Linked DNA regions of Thiorhodovibrio winogradskyi. The protein of the gene in region 2 interacts with the protein of the main gene of each other region in a pairwise test. Links are inferred from orthologs where the notes say so. Each region holds a gene or a part of one and is shown on either strand. Other genes may lie near its edges. The genes, in order: Thiowin_RS02125 and hypB.

Region 1 (7,151 bases), 4.5 Mb from region 2 along the record:
CTGTCAGATCTGTACGAGCGCACAAATGAGCGCTACAGGGTAGGTCGGGCTAAGCGAAGCGCGCCCGACTTTTCGAAGCTAAGTTGTATCGCTTATTTTTGAACCCTCGCTATTATCTTGGCAACAGCCAGCAATTCCATATTTCGGTTTCCAACGGCTGATTGTTGGCTCTGTCATCAGTTGGCGCGTCATGAAGCGGCTGGAAGCCGCTTCTACACAAGATGAAACACCAAAATTTTGAATCGCTGGGCTTGCTTGCGCCAGCTTGACAGCATGAGCGCGACGCGATAGCGTTCTAGTGGTGTTTTTTACTGAAAACACAATATCCCATGCCGAATTGCGTTAATATAGCCAGTCCTACAATCCTAAGCCTAATGAATTAGCAGAGGTCAGTCATGAGCGATCAACCAAAGACCCGCCCCCAGGTTCCAGACGGCCATAGCCGCTTTGTTTTGACCCGGCAAAAACAAGCTAACGATAAGGGCTATGTTGGATACGATGTGATTTGGGACAAGTTCCAGAAGGAAGTCCCTTATCAGACGCCCAAACGCCCCTAGCCAAAAGAACCCAATGAGCGATCCATACTAGCGTCCTTGGTTAGACACAACCAATGTAATGTAGGCGCGTATCTGAGCACATGCAGCCGCGTGAGCCCCAAACCTAGGCTGACGCGGCTGCAAAGGTCTTGAGCATGAAGCTGAGATTAGACAGTAAGCAATTCGACGAACTACAGCGGATTTTTACCGCGGAGATCGTTGAACGGATCAAAATGAAGCTTCAAGAAGCCAAGCTTCAAGAAACAGGATTTGACCAAGCGCGAATCGAAGACCTGACGGCCGAAATCGCGCTGAGCATCACTGGCATCATTGATGATCTGGCAGGAATTGAAATCGAGGGCCTAGAGGTTCACCCTTACCTGACATTTCGCGCATCTTCTGCCACTGAGAATGATGCGGAAGATGACGAACTCATCCATTGCGGAGAGAATGCCTATACCTATGAGCAGGTCTATGGCGCGATGCGGAAGCTATTCCATCCTTAACCCTTAGCTCAGCTTAAGAATTAACCACTTTTTTTGTCGCGGCTGAAGCCATTACCTTCTGCTGACTCCGGGACAGCCCCCTTTATCGAATCCCCTGCCTCTAATCCTGGGCAAGGTGATACAGTTTCTTGTGCGGAATCACGCCGCGCACGCCGCCTTTGGGATTTTCGACATCGCCTTTGTAGCGCGGGATCACATGGATGTGCAGATGATGAATGGATTGCCCAGCCCAGTGGCCGACGTTAATGCCGATGTTATAGCCATCCGGGTGGTAGGCTTCCTCGACCATCTCCTTGCCGCGTTTAACCAAGCCCCAAAGATCGACCAACTCGGCATCATTGATGTCGAAATAGCTGGCGAAATGGCGATAGGGAATGACCAGAAAGTGGCCTGGACTGGCGGGAAAGCGATCATAAGCGGCAAAACCCTGCGTGCTCTCGATCATCAGCTGACGGCCGGGTTTTGACACACAAAAGCGGCATTCTTCTTTGGTGACTGGAGCAGGGTTGTTATCAGACATCGCGCGAAACTTGGGTATGGGTCATGATCATTGAAAGGAATACACCACTGCGGCGCTCCAATTGAAGGATAGGCAATTGGGCAAATACATCGCCCCCTAGGTGCAAGCACTATCCAGCGCTGCCTCTGGTCAGATTGGTCTTGTTTCGGCCCCACCAAGATTGGGTCCCTGTTCGAGCTTGCCGCCGGCGAGAATTTCTTCCTCGGTGGCATCACGCACCTTCAGCACTTCCAACTCGAAGACCACCTGCCGGCCGCAGAGCGGATGATTGCCATCAATGGTGAGCGTTTTGTCATCCATTCGGGTGACGAGAAAACTCTTGGTCTCACCCTTGGCGTTCTCCATGACAATGCGGGTGCCAAGTTCGCGATACTCCTCGGGAACGTTCTCGATCAAGTCGGTAACGACTAGGGACTCGTCGCGCGAGCCATAAAGATCCGTGCAATCAATGGGTACCGACAGCGTCTCTCCCGCTTGCTTCCCTTCCAGTTCCGCCATCACCCGAGCATCCAAGACGGTATTGGTGCCGTGCACATAGCCAAGCGGAAAATCCACGGTCGTCAGCACATCGCCGGTTTTTTGATCGAGGACGCGATAGGTTAGCTCGACAAACTTATTGTCCTGAATGACTGAATTCATGGTCTCCTTTTGGGCCGGATTGCCTGAAGTCGAAGTCTAAATCAAGGGCGATCAGAAAATCGAGGCGGCAAAAATCCGGACTTCGCCTTTCTCAAAGCCAAGGACCATGCGCCCGAGCCATTCGCCTTCCCGCGTCTTGCTGCGCACGCGATAAAGCGCGGTCACATGTTCACCACGGCGGATGAGTCCGAGAAAGTCGCGTTCCTCGACCAGATTACGGGATAACTCGCTGTGTGCGAACTGTTTGCCCATTTCGACTTCATTCAGTCCAAGCAGCAGGTCATAGGAGAATTTTCTGATGAACTTACCGTATGCGCCCTGGTTGGAATACTTAATCAAGTCATCCCACATGGGATGGGCAATCGCGAGGATCTCTTCGTCCGTTAGATCGATAATATTCATGTCATATCCTCGTCAATCGCCGGCGCTCCGCCATGATGTTTTCATCGTTGCGAGTGGAAAAATGAAGGCACAGAAAAAAAGATCAACTGGACGCGTCGATCTTGCTTTCTCGTGCATCCACGATGAAATTTTGCTTATTGTCGATATTGAGCAGAGCGGGACGGCGGGGCGAATGAATTCGCCCCGCCCAGCCCCCTAGGCCTCAACCAGATGGTAGCAAGGCGCCTTTTCCATGGTGTATTCGCCGGTTTCTGGATCACGACGCGAGACGGTCAGTACATGCCAGTTCTCGTCGTCCACCTTCATGACATCGCCACGGTAATAGTAGCCAGGCCAGCGGGTCTCCTTGCGGAACAGGGTGTGCTGCATGACCGCCTCGGAGGTGAGATGGCGATGCTTCAACTCCCAGGCGCGCAGGAGTTCATGGATATTCTCCGCGGCAATCTTCTCGAGATCTTCCTCGAAGATCTTCATCTTCTTGAGACCGATATTCAGCAACTTCTCGTTGGTCATGTAGCTGACAGTCACACCACCGCAATACTCGTCCATCAACTTTTGCAGGCGATCCAGGCCTTGGCGCGGGTTGATGTAGTTGGGGTTGACCGAACCGGCGGTGATCTCGTTGCGATAGACCCGATAATGCTCCATCGGCTTGTAGATCTCGGCGCGACGGCGCTCGATTTGCTCATCAGTTACGCGAATGCCCTCGGCCTTGCCATCGTCGATGTACTTGCAGGCCGCCTTGGCCGCCAACCGCCCTTCGGTGAAGGAACCGGACGAGAAGGCGTGCGGGGTGCCACCAGCGGCATCACCAGCACCGAACAACCCCTCGACCGTGGTCATACGGTTGTAACCCCAGAAATACTCGGGTGGCGAGATGTCCTCGGGACCCGAGCACCAGGCACCGCAGCCGGTGGCGTGCGAGCCCATGACATAAGGCTCGGAGGTGGTCAACTCGGGGTTTTCATTCTTCGGATCCACGTCGGTGGCGGCCCAGAGCACGGCCTGGCCGACGGTCATGCCGAGGAAGTTGTGCCAGCCGATTTCCTCCAGATGCGGATCCTGGAAGGCCTCCATGGTGATCATGTGAATCGGGCCGCGCCCGGCGTTGACCTCGTTGATCAGCGCATGGTTGCGCAGACAGGTCGGGATGGGTCTATGGGTGCGGTGGGAGGCCTCGGGGTCGAGGTATTCCTTGCCGACCATTTCCTGCAGTTGCGGCCACCAGTTGGACTCATACTCCTCGCCGTTGCAATTCTGGGTGTAGGTCTTCAGATGCAGGAAGTAGGCACCGACCGGACCATAGCCGTCCTTGAAGCGCGCCAGCACGATGCGGTTTTCCATCTGGGTCATCTTGGCGCCGGCACCAATCAACAGGCCGTAAGCGGAGCCGGAGGACCAGGGTGCGTACCAGACGCGACCGGCACCCTCGCCGACCGAACGCGGCTTGTAGATGTTCGAGGCTCCACCGGCGGCCACGATCACGGCCTTGGACTTAAACACATGATAATTGCCGGTGCGCACATTGAAGCCGACAGCGCCAGCGACTCGGTTCGGCTTGCTCTCATCCATCAGCAAATGAGTGACACAGATGCGGTTGAAGACCTTGTCCGCGGACTTCTTGGCCGCCTCGGCGACGATCGGCTTGTAGGACTCGCCGTGAATCATGATCTGCCAGCGCCCTTCGCGCTGATAGGCACCAGTCTTGGGGTTGCGCATCAGCGGCAGGCCCCATTCCTCGAATTGATGCACGGTGGAATCCACATGGCGGGCCATGTCGAACAGCAGATCCTCGCGCACCATGCCCATGAGGTCGATGCGCGCGTAACGCACATGATCTTCCGGGTTGTTCTCGCCAAAGCGGGTGCCCATGTAACAGTTGATGGCGTAGAGGCCCTGCGCCACGGCGCCTGAACGGTCAATGTTCGCTTTTTCTGCAATGACGATTTTTTTATCCTTGCCCCAGTAACGCGCCTCGAAGGCCGCGCCCGTACCGCCCAGGCCGGCGCCGGCGACCAGGATGTCGATGCCATCTTCGATGATTGTCTTGAAAGCCATCAGTAGTACACCCCTTCTTTCAGTTTAAGGCCATTGGACTCAAGCGTGTGCAGACCACCATCATCCAGCCGAATGTACTTGGGCTCGTTGTACAGGTGCTGGCTATCGCGCATTTCTTGACTAGGCTCGGCTTCGTCGGCGAGTTGCGGGATCGCTTGGCCCCAGGGCTTGGTTGTGATGGGCGCGAGCAGCGTCATGTCTTTCTCGCCATTGCGGAAAATGATCCGCCAGGCAATCACGCCTTTCTCCTCGTCGCGCTGCACCCGCACTGAATGGCCGAGCGGAGCAAAGTCAGCGTAGCCGCGCACGTCAATCGCATTGTGCGGACAGGCCTTGACGCAGGAATAACATTCCCAGCACATGTTGGGTTCTATGTTATAGGCACGACGGACAACGGAGTCCATGTGCATGATGTCTGACGGACAGATATCAACGCACTGGCCGCAACCATCGCAGCGGGTCATGTAAACAAAAGTTGGCATCTTCTAATCCTCTTCGTGACCTGATTCAGTGAACCAGATTCAGTGAACCCGATTGAGCAAACCCGATTGAGTCAATAAGTCTCAGTAATGGCTCGGCGCTTCACGCTTGATTCCCAAGCCCATATAAGCGGGCTTCTCGCCCATGTACTCAGGAATATCCGGAAAGCGCTCCTTGACGACCGGGTCGGTCAACTCGGGCACTTCAGGCAGCTTATCGAGGGAACCATCGGCCTTAGCCACTTTCTTCTGGAAGGCGGCGGCGGGCTTGAAGAACATGTGCGCGAACTTTGACCAGAGGACAGTGCTAAAGAGCGTGGTCGCGGCCGCGATAAAGACGAAGAAGGCGAAGCCACCCAGCACGCCCAGACCCAGCAGCGACCAAATCAGGGCAAAGCCGGCCATCAGCAGCAAGGAGACGATGAAAATGTCGGACTGATGCACCTCATACCACTCGTGGCCCTCGGAGCGCACGTCGGCACGGATTTTGAACCAGAACCAGTACCCGCCGACACAGATGGAGGCAGCGCCCGCATGCCATAGTAGGGAGGTCAGGAACCAAGACTGCCCCTCGGCGGCCGGCAGGCTGAAAATCATCGAGGCCGTTGTCAGCACGAAGACGATGAAGCCGTACATCATCAGCAGGTGCGATTTACGCCGGTCAGGATTCTCGAACTCGCCCGAGGACAACACCTCATGCTTGATGGTGCTGATGGCGATGGTCAGCTTCTCGGCACTGCTGACCTCGCGCTTAGCCAGCTTTTTCAGCGACTTGCCTTTCTCGAAGAAGTAGAGCGCGCTCTTTTTGTGCCAGATATCGAGCAGGGTACCACCGATGACAAGCAAGACCATGAGGACGACATAGGCCTTCATCGCGCCAGGCGGGATGATCGTCGAGAGCTCGACGAAGGGATTACTAGTGATCATTGTTTGAGGGTCTCCGTTAGCTGCAGGTTGCCGCAGCTTTATTTTATTACGAATTAACGAAATGCCTATCGACCGAGATCAACTAAACTGCTTGTAAAGGGGCTTACAAGAGCCAATCCTGGTCATTTAAGCGACTGCTTTCAGCCCGGCGACGGGTTTCAGCCAAGCGATTGATAGTAGTCCATCAGGATTTTCGCCACTTCGGGCCGAGAGAACTCCGGCGGCGGCGCCTCGCCTTGGCCGAGCATCTCGCGCACTCGGGTGCCGGACAGCAAAATGAAGTCCTCCTTGCCATGGTCCGGGGCATCTCGCATCATCACCACGCGATTGAGTTTTTTGGAATAAGCGGTGTGATCGGCGCGGAAAATCTCGATATCGAGCGCGCCGGCGGGAACTTCGTCGTCGAAGATGCTCTGGGCATCGAAGGGACCGTAATAGTCCCCCACCCCGGCATGATCGCGTCCAATAATGAAATCGGTCGCACCCATGTTCTGGCGAAAATAGGCATGCAGCACCGCCTCGCGCGGGCCGGCGTAGAGCATGTCGAAGCCGTAGCCGGTGATCATCACGGTGTTGGGCGGAAAGTACAGCTCCGCCATCTTGCGGATGGAGGCATCGCGCACCGGCGCCGGGATGTCACCCGGCTTGAGCTTGCCGAGCAACATGTGAATCACCACGCCGTCGGCCTTGACCGCGTCCATGGCCATTTTGCACAACTCCTCATGGGCGCGATGCATGGGATTGCGGGTCTGGAAGGCGACCACTTTGCTCCAGCCATGTTCCTGGATCTCGTTACGGATCTCGACCGCCGTGCGGAAGGTATCGGGGAAGTCGGTCTGGAAGTAGGAGAAGTTCAGCACCTGAATCGCGCCTGACACCGCCAGCCGACCCTGGGTGTTAAAGGTCTTGACCCCCGGATGCTCGGGATCGGCGGTGCGATAGACCTTGTCGGTCATCAGCGCCATCTGGGCATCGGAGACCTCTTCGATCGCGGCAACCTCCATGACCGCCAGCACCGGATGACCCTCGACATTGGGGTCGCGCAGCGCGATGCGCTCGGCCCCGGCGATGGCATCGGTGGACT
Region 2 (7,207 bases):
GCCAGCCGGCGGGGATGTCGGTGGGCATTTTGCGTACCTCCTTTCGCGATCATGGCAAGATGTGCCATACCCAGCATGGGCGCATTACCGGTTGTTCACTGGAGCAACTCAAACTCCTGCAGTTGGCGTTCCGCGAGCGCGTGGTTCCCGTCGATGACCCGCAGGCCTTCCAGATTCTCAACAGCCGCGAATACGGCGCCAGCTACGCCATCCTGGCCATTGCCAAACAACTGGGCTTGCACCGTATTCTCTACTCGCGTGGCGAACCCTGGGTCAGCAGCGCACTGGCAATGATCGTCGGTCGCTTGGTCCATGCCGGAAGCAAGCTCGCCTTATGCAACCATCATCCCAATACCTGCCTGTGGGAACTGTGCGGAATTAATGACGCCCCCAAGGTTGATACGCACTGCTATGAACCCATGGACCGGCTGTTACAGCGTCAAAAGGCCATTCAGAAAACCCTGGCCGGGCGTCATCTGCGCAATGGACAGGTGATCCTCTACGATATCACCAGCGTTTATTTTGAAGGCGACGACAAAGACAGCGAACTGGTCGCCTTTGGCTATCACCGCGATGGCAAGAAAAGCCGTGAGCAGATTGTCGTCGGGCTCATTTGTAATGACCAAGGTTGCCCGGTTGGCGTGGAAGTCTACGCGGGCAATACCAAGGATGAAACCACCGTGGTCGATAAAGTGCATGAGATCAAAGCCTGCCTTAAAAGATCATGGGGCATTGAGAAGGTCATCTTTGTCGGTGATCGCGGGATGGTCACCCGCGGCACGATTGACAAGCTCAAAGATGAGAAGGACTTGCAAACCATCGGCGCGCTGACCCACGGTGAGATGATGACGCTGCTGAAGAACAAGGTGATCACCCTTGATCTGTTCGATGAGCGCACTATCCATGAGGTCAGTGACCCTGAGGATCCGACCCGCCGCTACTGCCTCTGTCGCAACCCGCAGACGGCTGTACGCGAGTCGCAGACGCGCCAACGGCTGCTCGATCTCACCACTAAGACCCTGACGGAGATCGCGGCCTACAAGCGTGCCACAACCGTTGAGAAGCTCGGTGCGCGTGTCGGCAAGGTTCTGGCCAAATACAAGATGGGAAAGTTCATCCAATGGGCGATCGAGGCCGACCCGCAACAGGAAAAATCTTGCCAGCATCGTCTGACCTGGTCGATTAAAACCGAGAAGGTGGAGCACGAGAAGCGCTTCGACGGCTGCTATGTCATCACAAGCGATGTTGACAAGGAGCAGATGAAGACCTTGGACGTGGTGCGCGCCTATAAGAGCCTCACCTTTGTCGAACGCGCCTTTCGCAATCTCAAGACCGTGCAGCTGGAGATTCGCCCGGTTTATCACAAGACCGATGACCGGATTCGCAGTCATGTCTTTCTCTGTATGCTGGCCTATTATCTGCAATGGCACATGGAGCAACGGCTCGCGCCGTTATTTGCCAATGATGGCAAGGGCGAAGACAGACGCTGGACATTCCGTGGGGTGATTGATAGCTTGGCGCAGATCACGTGCAATCGCATTGCGGTCAACGGCGCTGAGTTCGATCAAAATAGCATTCCAACACCCGAGCAAGAACAGATCCTGGAGCTCCTGCAAGTCACGATGTAGCCACCCGCGTGAAATCCGAAATTGCCATCCAGCCCAGTAGTGGCGGGGGATTTCGGTCGGTCTGTAAAAAGAAAGTCAGACTAATTCAACCGACTGACAGCCTGGTGCCAAGCTGACAAGGGGAGCGACCCCTTTGCTTGGGCCATGGGAAGCCGGGTGGGGAAAACCGGGTGGGAAAACGTGACCGCGCCCGATCTTCGCCTGGGTTGGAGCATTTGCGGCGCGCGTTGATTTATTATTCGCCCACTGTCGCACACCGCCTTTCTCAACAGGGAGTCGTCCCCGTCATGCAGATTGCCAATCCCATTTACGATGTGGTCTTTAAGTTCTTGCTTGAGGACAATGAGAGCGCAAAGCTGTTGATAGGCACCATTATTGGCGAGGACATTCTCGCGCTCGAGTTTCGCCCGCAAGAGCGCAGTCACAAGATCGACGTCGGTGGCGAGCGCTTTCTGACCGTCTATCGCATGGACTTCGCCGCGCGCATTCGCAATACCGAAGGCGAGGAGCGCCAGGTGCTGATCGAGCTGCAAAAGGCCAAGTTCCCGACCGACATCATGCGCTTTCGCCGTTACCTTGGTAGCCAGTACAGCGATCCCGACAACACCCGCCTGGTCACCCTCGATCAGATCCAGGACCGCAAGGTACGCCAGGGTCTGCCCCTGCTGACCATCTATTTCCTCGGACATCGCCTGGAACACAGTCGCGCCCCGGTGATTCGCGTGCGCCGCGATATCGTCGATCTCACCACCGGCGAGCCACTCGCGGAGAAAGAACCCTTCATCGAAGGGCTGACCCACGACAGCTACATCATTCAGATCCCGGAGCTACACCGCGAGCGGCGCACCGAGGTTGAACGCATGCTGCAAATCTTTGATCAGGGGTTAATCATTGGTGACAAGCACGTACTCGCACTCGACGAGGCCGAGGTGCCGCCCCGCTATCGCCCGCTCGTTCGACGCCTGCAACGCGCGCGCGCCGAACCGGAGATTGCCGAGGTGATGGAATTGGAGGATGAAATTTTGCAGGAACTGCAAGAGCATGAGCGCGCCCAGGAGCGACTGCGACGACACGCCGAGCAGGCTCGGGCTCAGGCGGAGCAGGCTCGGGCTCAGACGGAGCAGGCTCGGGCTCAGGCGGAGCAGGCTCGGGCTCAGACGGAGCAGGCTCGGGCTCAGGCGGAGCAGGCTCGGGCTCAGGCGGAGCTGGAGCGCTTGGAAAAGGAACAAGCGCGCGAGCAAGCCAACGAAGCCCAAGCCCGGGCCGAGCAGCAGCAGGCCCAGAACGACCACTTACGCGCCCTGCTGCAACAGGCGGGGATTGATCCGGAGGACAGCCGCGGCGGTTGACTTGGCGCGGTGATGTCCACAGTGCGGTCTGCGGCGGTGCGTACTACTTCCTCCTGCGCGCCCCGCGCCAGACCGGCAAGAACACCTCCATGCTCGCCCTGGACAAGCGGCTGAATGCCGAGGGCCGCTGCATCGCATTGACCATCACCGACTGCAATCGCATCGACTTTGCCGCCCGCCAGCCGCACGGCGTTGAGTGCATCGGCGCGGCGCTCGATCCCGAACATCCGCCGGTGATTGCTAGCCTGGCGCCTCCTTTTGGCGTGCAGGACGTGCGCCGGGACGCCCAGGGACGCGCCCATCCCGGAGTCATTGTGTATCTTCTCGGCGCGCTCGACCGCACCAAGACGCCCTAGGCGCCATCGACCCGGTCGCCGCGGTTGGGGCTCGGCCCCGGAGATTGGGCTGCTATACTAAGCTTCTAGCCTAGCCAATAGGCTTCACCCATTTCGGTCTCTCGCGACAAGTGCGCGGGCGACCACCACTCGCGGAGGCCCGAAAGACCATGTGCAATACCTGCGGCTGTAACATCACACCCGGCAACGCGCATCTGGTGATCGGCGAAGGTCGCCATGCGCACGCGTCCAATGGCCAGGCCAGCGTCGAGGTGCTGCGCAATCTGCTTGGCGAGAATAATCATCAGGCCGCGCACAACCGCCAGCACTTCAATGCCCATGGGGTCCTGGCCATCAATCTGATGTCCTCGCCCGGCGCCGGCAAAACCAGCCTGCTCGAGGCCACCATCGATGCGCTCGCCAAAGAGGCGCGCATCGCCGTGATCGAGGGCGATCTGGAGACCGAAAACGACGCCGAGCGGATTCGCGCTCATGGCGTGCCGGCGGTGCAGATCGCCACCGGCAGTGCCTGCCATCTCGATGCCCATCTGGTGCACGATGCCCTGCACCGGCTCGACCTCGAGCAACTTGATCTGCTGTTTATCGAGAACGTCGGCAATCTGGTTTGCCCGGCCAGCTTTGATCTGGGGCAGCATCGGCAAGTCGCGCTGCTGTCCGTGCCCGAGGGCGATGACAAGCCGGCAAAATATCCGGTCATGTTCCGCGCAGCCGAGCTGGTGCTGCTGACCAAGACCGACCTGCTGCCGGTACTGACGGATTTCTCGCCGGAACGGGCCGAGCGTTATCTGCGCCAACTCGCCAGCGAGGCGCCATTCCTGCACACGGCGGCACGCGGCGCGGGAGCCGGCATCTCCGCCTGGCTCGACTGGCTGCGCGCGGAACTGGCGCTGGTTCAGGCGCGGGCCCAAGCACTGGAGGAGACCAACGAACTCCCGGATCATCATCACCATCACCATCACCATCACCACGGACAGCATCAAGATCCGCATCACCAGGGGCCGATGCATCAAGGGGTCCATCGGCAGGCCCACCATCATGCACAGGGACATTCGCACCATGACTAATGCAAAGTTAATCGCGTTCGCGTCGCTGGTATCGCGCTTGGGAGGACTTGCCGCAAAGCCGAGGTCGCCTGTGGTACTGCACCCGGGGTTGTCCCTGGCGGCCCTGGTGGTGATGGGGCTCATGCTGGTTGGCGTCGGAGCGCAGGCGGAGGATGATGCCCAAGCTGATCCTGCCAGGCAGGATGCGGCGGCGGTTTACGTCAGCGACAACACCTTTGCCGAGGTGATGGACGGTCTGCGCCTGGCGATCGAGGAACGCGGACTTGTGATTAACAACATCATGCACATGAACGAGATGCTCGAGCGCACCGGCGCCGACCTCGCCATGGATGGGGCACTGTTCGGCGAGGCGCGGTCGGTTGAGTTCTGCAGCGCGGTGCTGTCGCGGCGGATGATCGCCGAGGATCCCTCGCGCATCGTCAACTGTCCCTTCATCATCGCGGTATACAGCTTGCCCGATGAACCCGACAAGACCCTGGTTGCGCACCGCCGCTTTGGCGCCGATGAACTGGCCAACAGCGAGGTCATGCCCGAGGTGGCCCAGATGCTTCAGGAGATTGCCGAGCAAGCAGTGAGCTGGTAGTTCAGCACAGGATGAATTGGACTTGGTGAACACAGCATGCAAGCATGGCTGGCAGTCACGACAGGTGGCAACCGCAATGCACGAGCGTCTTGGCCCGAGTGGGAGCTGTGCTAATATGCCCGCATTGAAAAACCGTGGCGACACCGTCGACCGCGCGCGATGGACTCGGGGATCCTAGGGTATGAAACAGAGCAGATACCAATCGGCCACCATCAAGCCCATCGTCAAGCTGGGCGTGATCCTGGCCGCCTTGGCCGCTACCGGCTGCGCCACCATGCCTCAGGAATACGGCGACCCGCGCGACCCCTGGCAGCCCTACAACCGAGCCATGTTCAAGTTCAATACCGACTTTGACAACGCCTTCATCAAACCCACGGCGCAGGCCTACCAGAAGGTCACTCCGGAGCCTGTCAACCGCGGCGTGACCAACTTTTTCGACAACATCGCCGACCTCACCTCGGCAGTGAACAATCTGCTGCAGTTCAAGGTTTCGCGCACCGGCAGCGATGTGGGCCGGATTCTGGTCAATTCCACTGTTGGCGTGCTTGGCATCTTCGATGTCGCCACCAACCTTGGCATCCCCAGCTACAAGGAGGACTTCGGCCAGACGCTCGGCTACTGGGGCTTTGCCAATGGACCCTATTTCGTCATGCCAATCATAGGGCCCAGCACAGTGCGCGACACCCTTGGCTTTGCTGGCGATGTGGCCGTCGATCCTTTCTACAGCATCAACAAAAACGAGATTTACTGGGGCTTTATCGCGGTGCGAGTCATCGACAAACGGGCAGGGTTACTGACCGCAAGCGCGATTTTCAATGAAGCAGCCATCGACCGCTACAGCTTTGTTCGCGACGCCTACCTGCAACGCCGCGCCAACCAGGTCAGGGACGGTGATCCGAGCGATGACGTGATCGACCCAGAGGCCTGGGATTTGGACTTTGCCGACTAGGGCCACGCGACCAGCCCAACCGATTAGCCTTATAGAGTACGCGCGCGATCTCCAACGAGAACCAATAGCAATGGACGACACCCTCAAACGCTTGCTCGACGCCGAAGTGCGCGCCGAGAAAATCGCCCAGGACGCCGAGCGCGAACAAGAGCGCGTGATCCAGCGGGCGATGCAGGACGCTCGTCTCGCCGAGGAGCGTTTCCGCGCCTCCATTCCCGAACTCCACCGCGGTCAGATCGACAAAGCCGATGAGCGCGCCGGACAAACGGTGGCGGAACTGCGCCGCCGCTACGACGAACGCCACATCCAATTACGCGACATGGCCGAGCAGCGCGAGGACGAAGCGCTGGAAGCGGCTTTCGCGCTGCTCATAGACACCCGCCTGTGAGCACATCACCTCTCGCACCGCCGCCACTCGCATGAGCGCCGCCGCGCACGCCTATCTCAACACTCGGGTCTCGGTCATGAGCGCCCGGCTGCTGAATCCTGATCGGGCCAATGCCCTGCTGGGACTCGCACTGCCGGAACTGGCCGAGCGCCTGGGGCTGCAGTCGGTGATCGAGGATCAGCTCTCCGCCCACGCCAAGGCGCGCGCGGTCGAGCAGGCGCTGATGCAGACCTTGCTCGCCGATGTCGCCGTGCTGATCCGCCCGATGAATCCGGCCGAGCGCGCCCTGCTGCTGAGTTGGGCACGGCGTTATGCGCTCTTTAACCTAAAAACCCTAATCCGCGGCAAACTCTACCATCTCGACCCTGGCGAGATACGCAAGGATCTCTACGACCTGCCACCTGGCCTGCGCCTGGCACGTGATGAGCTCTTCCGAACCGAGAATGTGCTGGAGCTGCTGCGCGTGCTTGAACGCGGCCCCTTCAGTCTGCTCGCCCGCCAGGCGCGCGAGGTCTATGAGCAAAAGCGCGAGCCCTTCGCCTTGGAAGCCGCCATCGATCAGCAGTACTACAACGATCTGGTACGCCAGACCATGCGGTTTCAGGGTGCCAGTCTGCAACCTCTGCGGCGGCTCATGGGCGCGTTGCTTGACCGTGTCGATCTGATGTGGATGCTACGCTTTCGCTTTGCCTATGGCTTCTCACCAAGCGAGACCTTCTATCAGCTGGTGCCCTCGCCGCGCCTGCTGCATCGCGAGCGCCTGCTCGCGTTGGTCAACCATGAGAACCTGCGTCAACTGCTCGACGCCCTGCCGGAGCCGCTGGCCGCGCGCATGGCCGATGCCGGGGATCTCCTGGAGGTTCAGCGTCGTGCCGTTGCCCATCAGGCCG

The links.
Region 1: the proteins of hypB (region 2) and Thiowin_RS02125 interact in binary tests that used the Escherichia coli proteins (3 or more experiments, as listed by UniProt). The link is inferred for Thiorhodovibrio winogradskyi from one-to-one orthologs.

Annotation. Positions count from the first base shown.
Region 1 is NZ_CP121472.1:416,416-423,566, reverse strand. The notes cover bases 447-3,354. They hold Thiowin_RS02125 (FKBP-type peptidyl-prolyl cis-trans isomerase), read right to left. Parts: upstream 2,202-3,354; coding sequence 1,692-2,201; downstream 447-1,691. Other genes in these bases: aprA (adenylyl-sulfate reductase subunit alpha), read right to left, coding at 2,799-3,354; Thiowin_RS02120 (hypothetical protein), read right to left, coding at 2,253-2,603; Thiowin_RS02130 (HIT family protein), read right to left, coding at 1,143-1,487; Thiowin_RS02135 (hypothetical protein), read left to right, coding at 692-1,042; Thiowin_RS02140 (hypothetical protein), read left to right, coding at 447-557. Outside these bases: more of Thiowin_RS02140, read left to right, coding at 396-446; more of aprA, read right to left, coding at 3,355-4,661; aprB (adenylyl-sulfate reductase subunit beta), read right to left, coding at 4,661-5,143; Thiowin_RS02105 (adenylyl-sulfate reductase), read right to left, coding at 5,225-6,067; sat (sulfate adenylyltransferase), read right to left, coding at 6,226-7,151. UniProt on the Escherichia coli protein: Folding helper with both chaperone and peptidyl-prolyl cis-trans isomerase (PPIase) activities. Chaperone activity prevents aggregation of unfolded or partially folded proteins and promotes their correct folding.
Region 2 is NZ_CP121472.1:4,931,161-4,938,367, reverse strand. The notes cover bases 2,476-5,439. They hold hypB (hydrogenase nickel incorporation protein HypB), read left to right. Parts: upstream 2,476-3,482; coding sequence 3,483-4,397; downstream 4,398-5,439. Other genes in these bases: Thiowin_RS22840 (MlaA family lipoprotein), read left to right, coding at 5,162-5,439; Thiowin_RS22845 (DUF302 domain-containing protein), read left to right, coding at 4,390-4,980; Thiowin_RS22855 (hypothetical protein), read left to right, coding at 2,974-3,333; Thiowin_RS22860 (hypothetical protein), read left to right, coding at 2,476-2,977. Outside these bases: Thiowin_RS22870 (DUF4915 domain-containing protein), read right to left, coding at 1-28; Thiowin_RS22865 (IS1634 family transposase), read left to right, coding at 15-1,628; more of Thiowin_RS22860, read left to right, coding at 1,916-2,475; more of Thiowin_RS22840, read left to right, coding at 5,440-5,929; Thiowin_RS22835 (ATPase), read left to right, coding at 6,000-6,317; Thiowin_RS22830 (V0D/AC39 family V-type ATPase subunit), read left to right, coding at 6,349-7,207. UniProt on the Escherichia coli protein: Involved in the maturation of [NiFe] hydrogenases. Required for nickel insertion into the metal center of the hydrogenase. Exhibits a low intrinsic GTPase activity, which is essential for nickel insertion.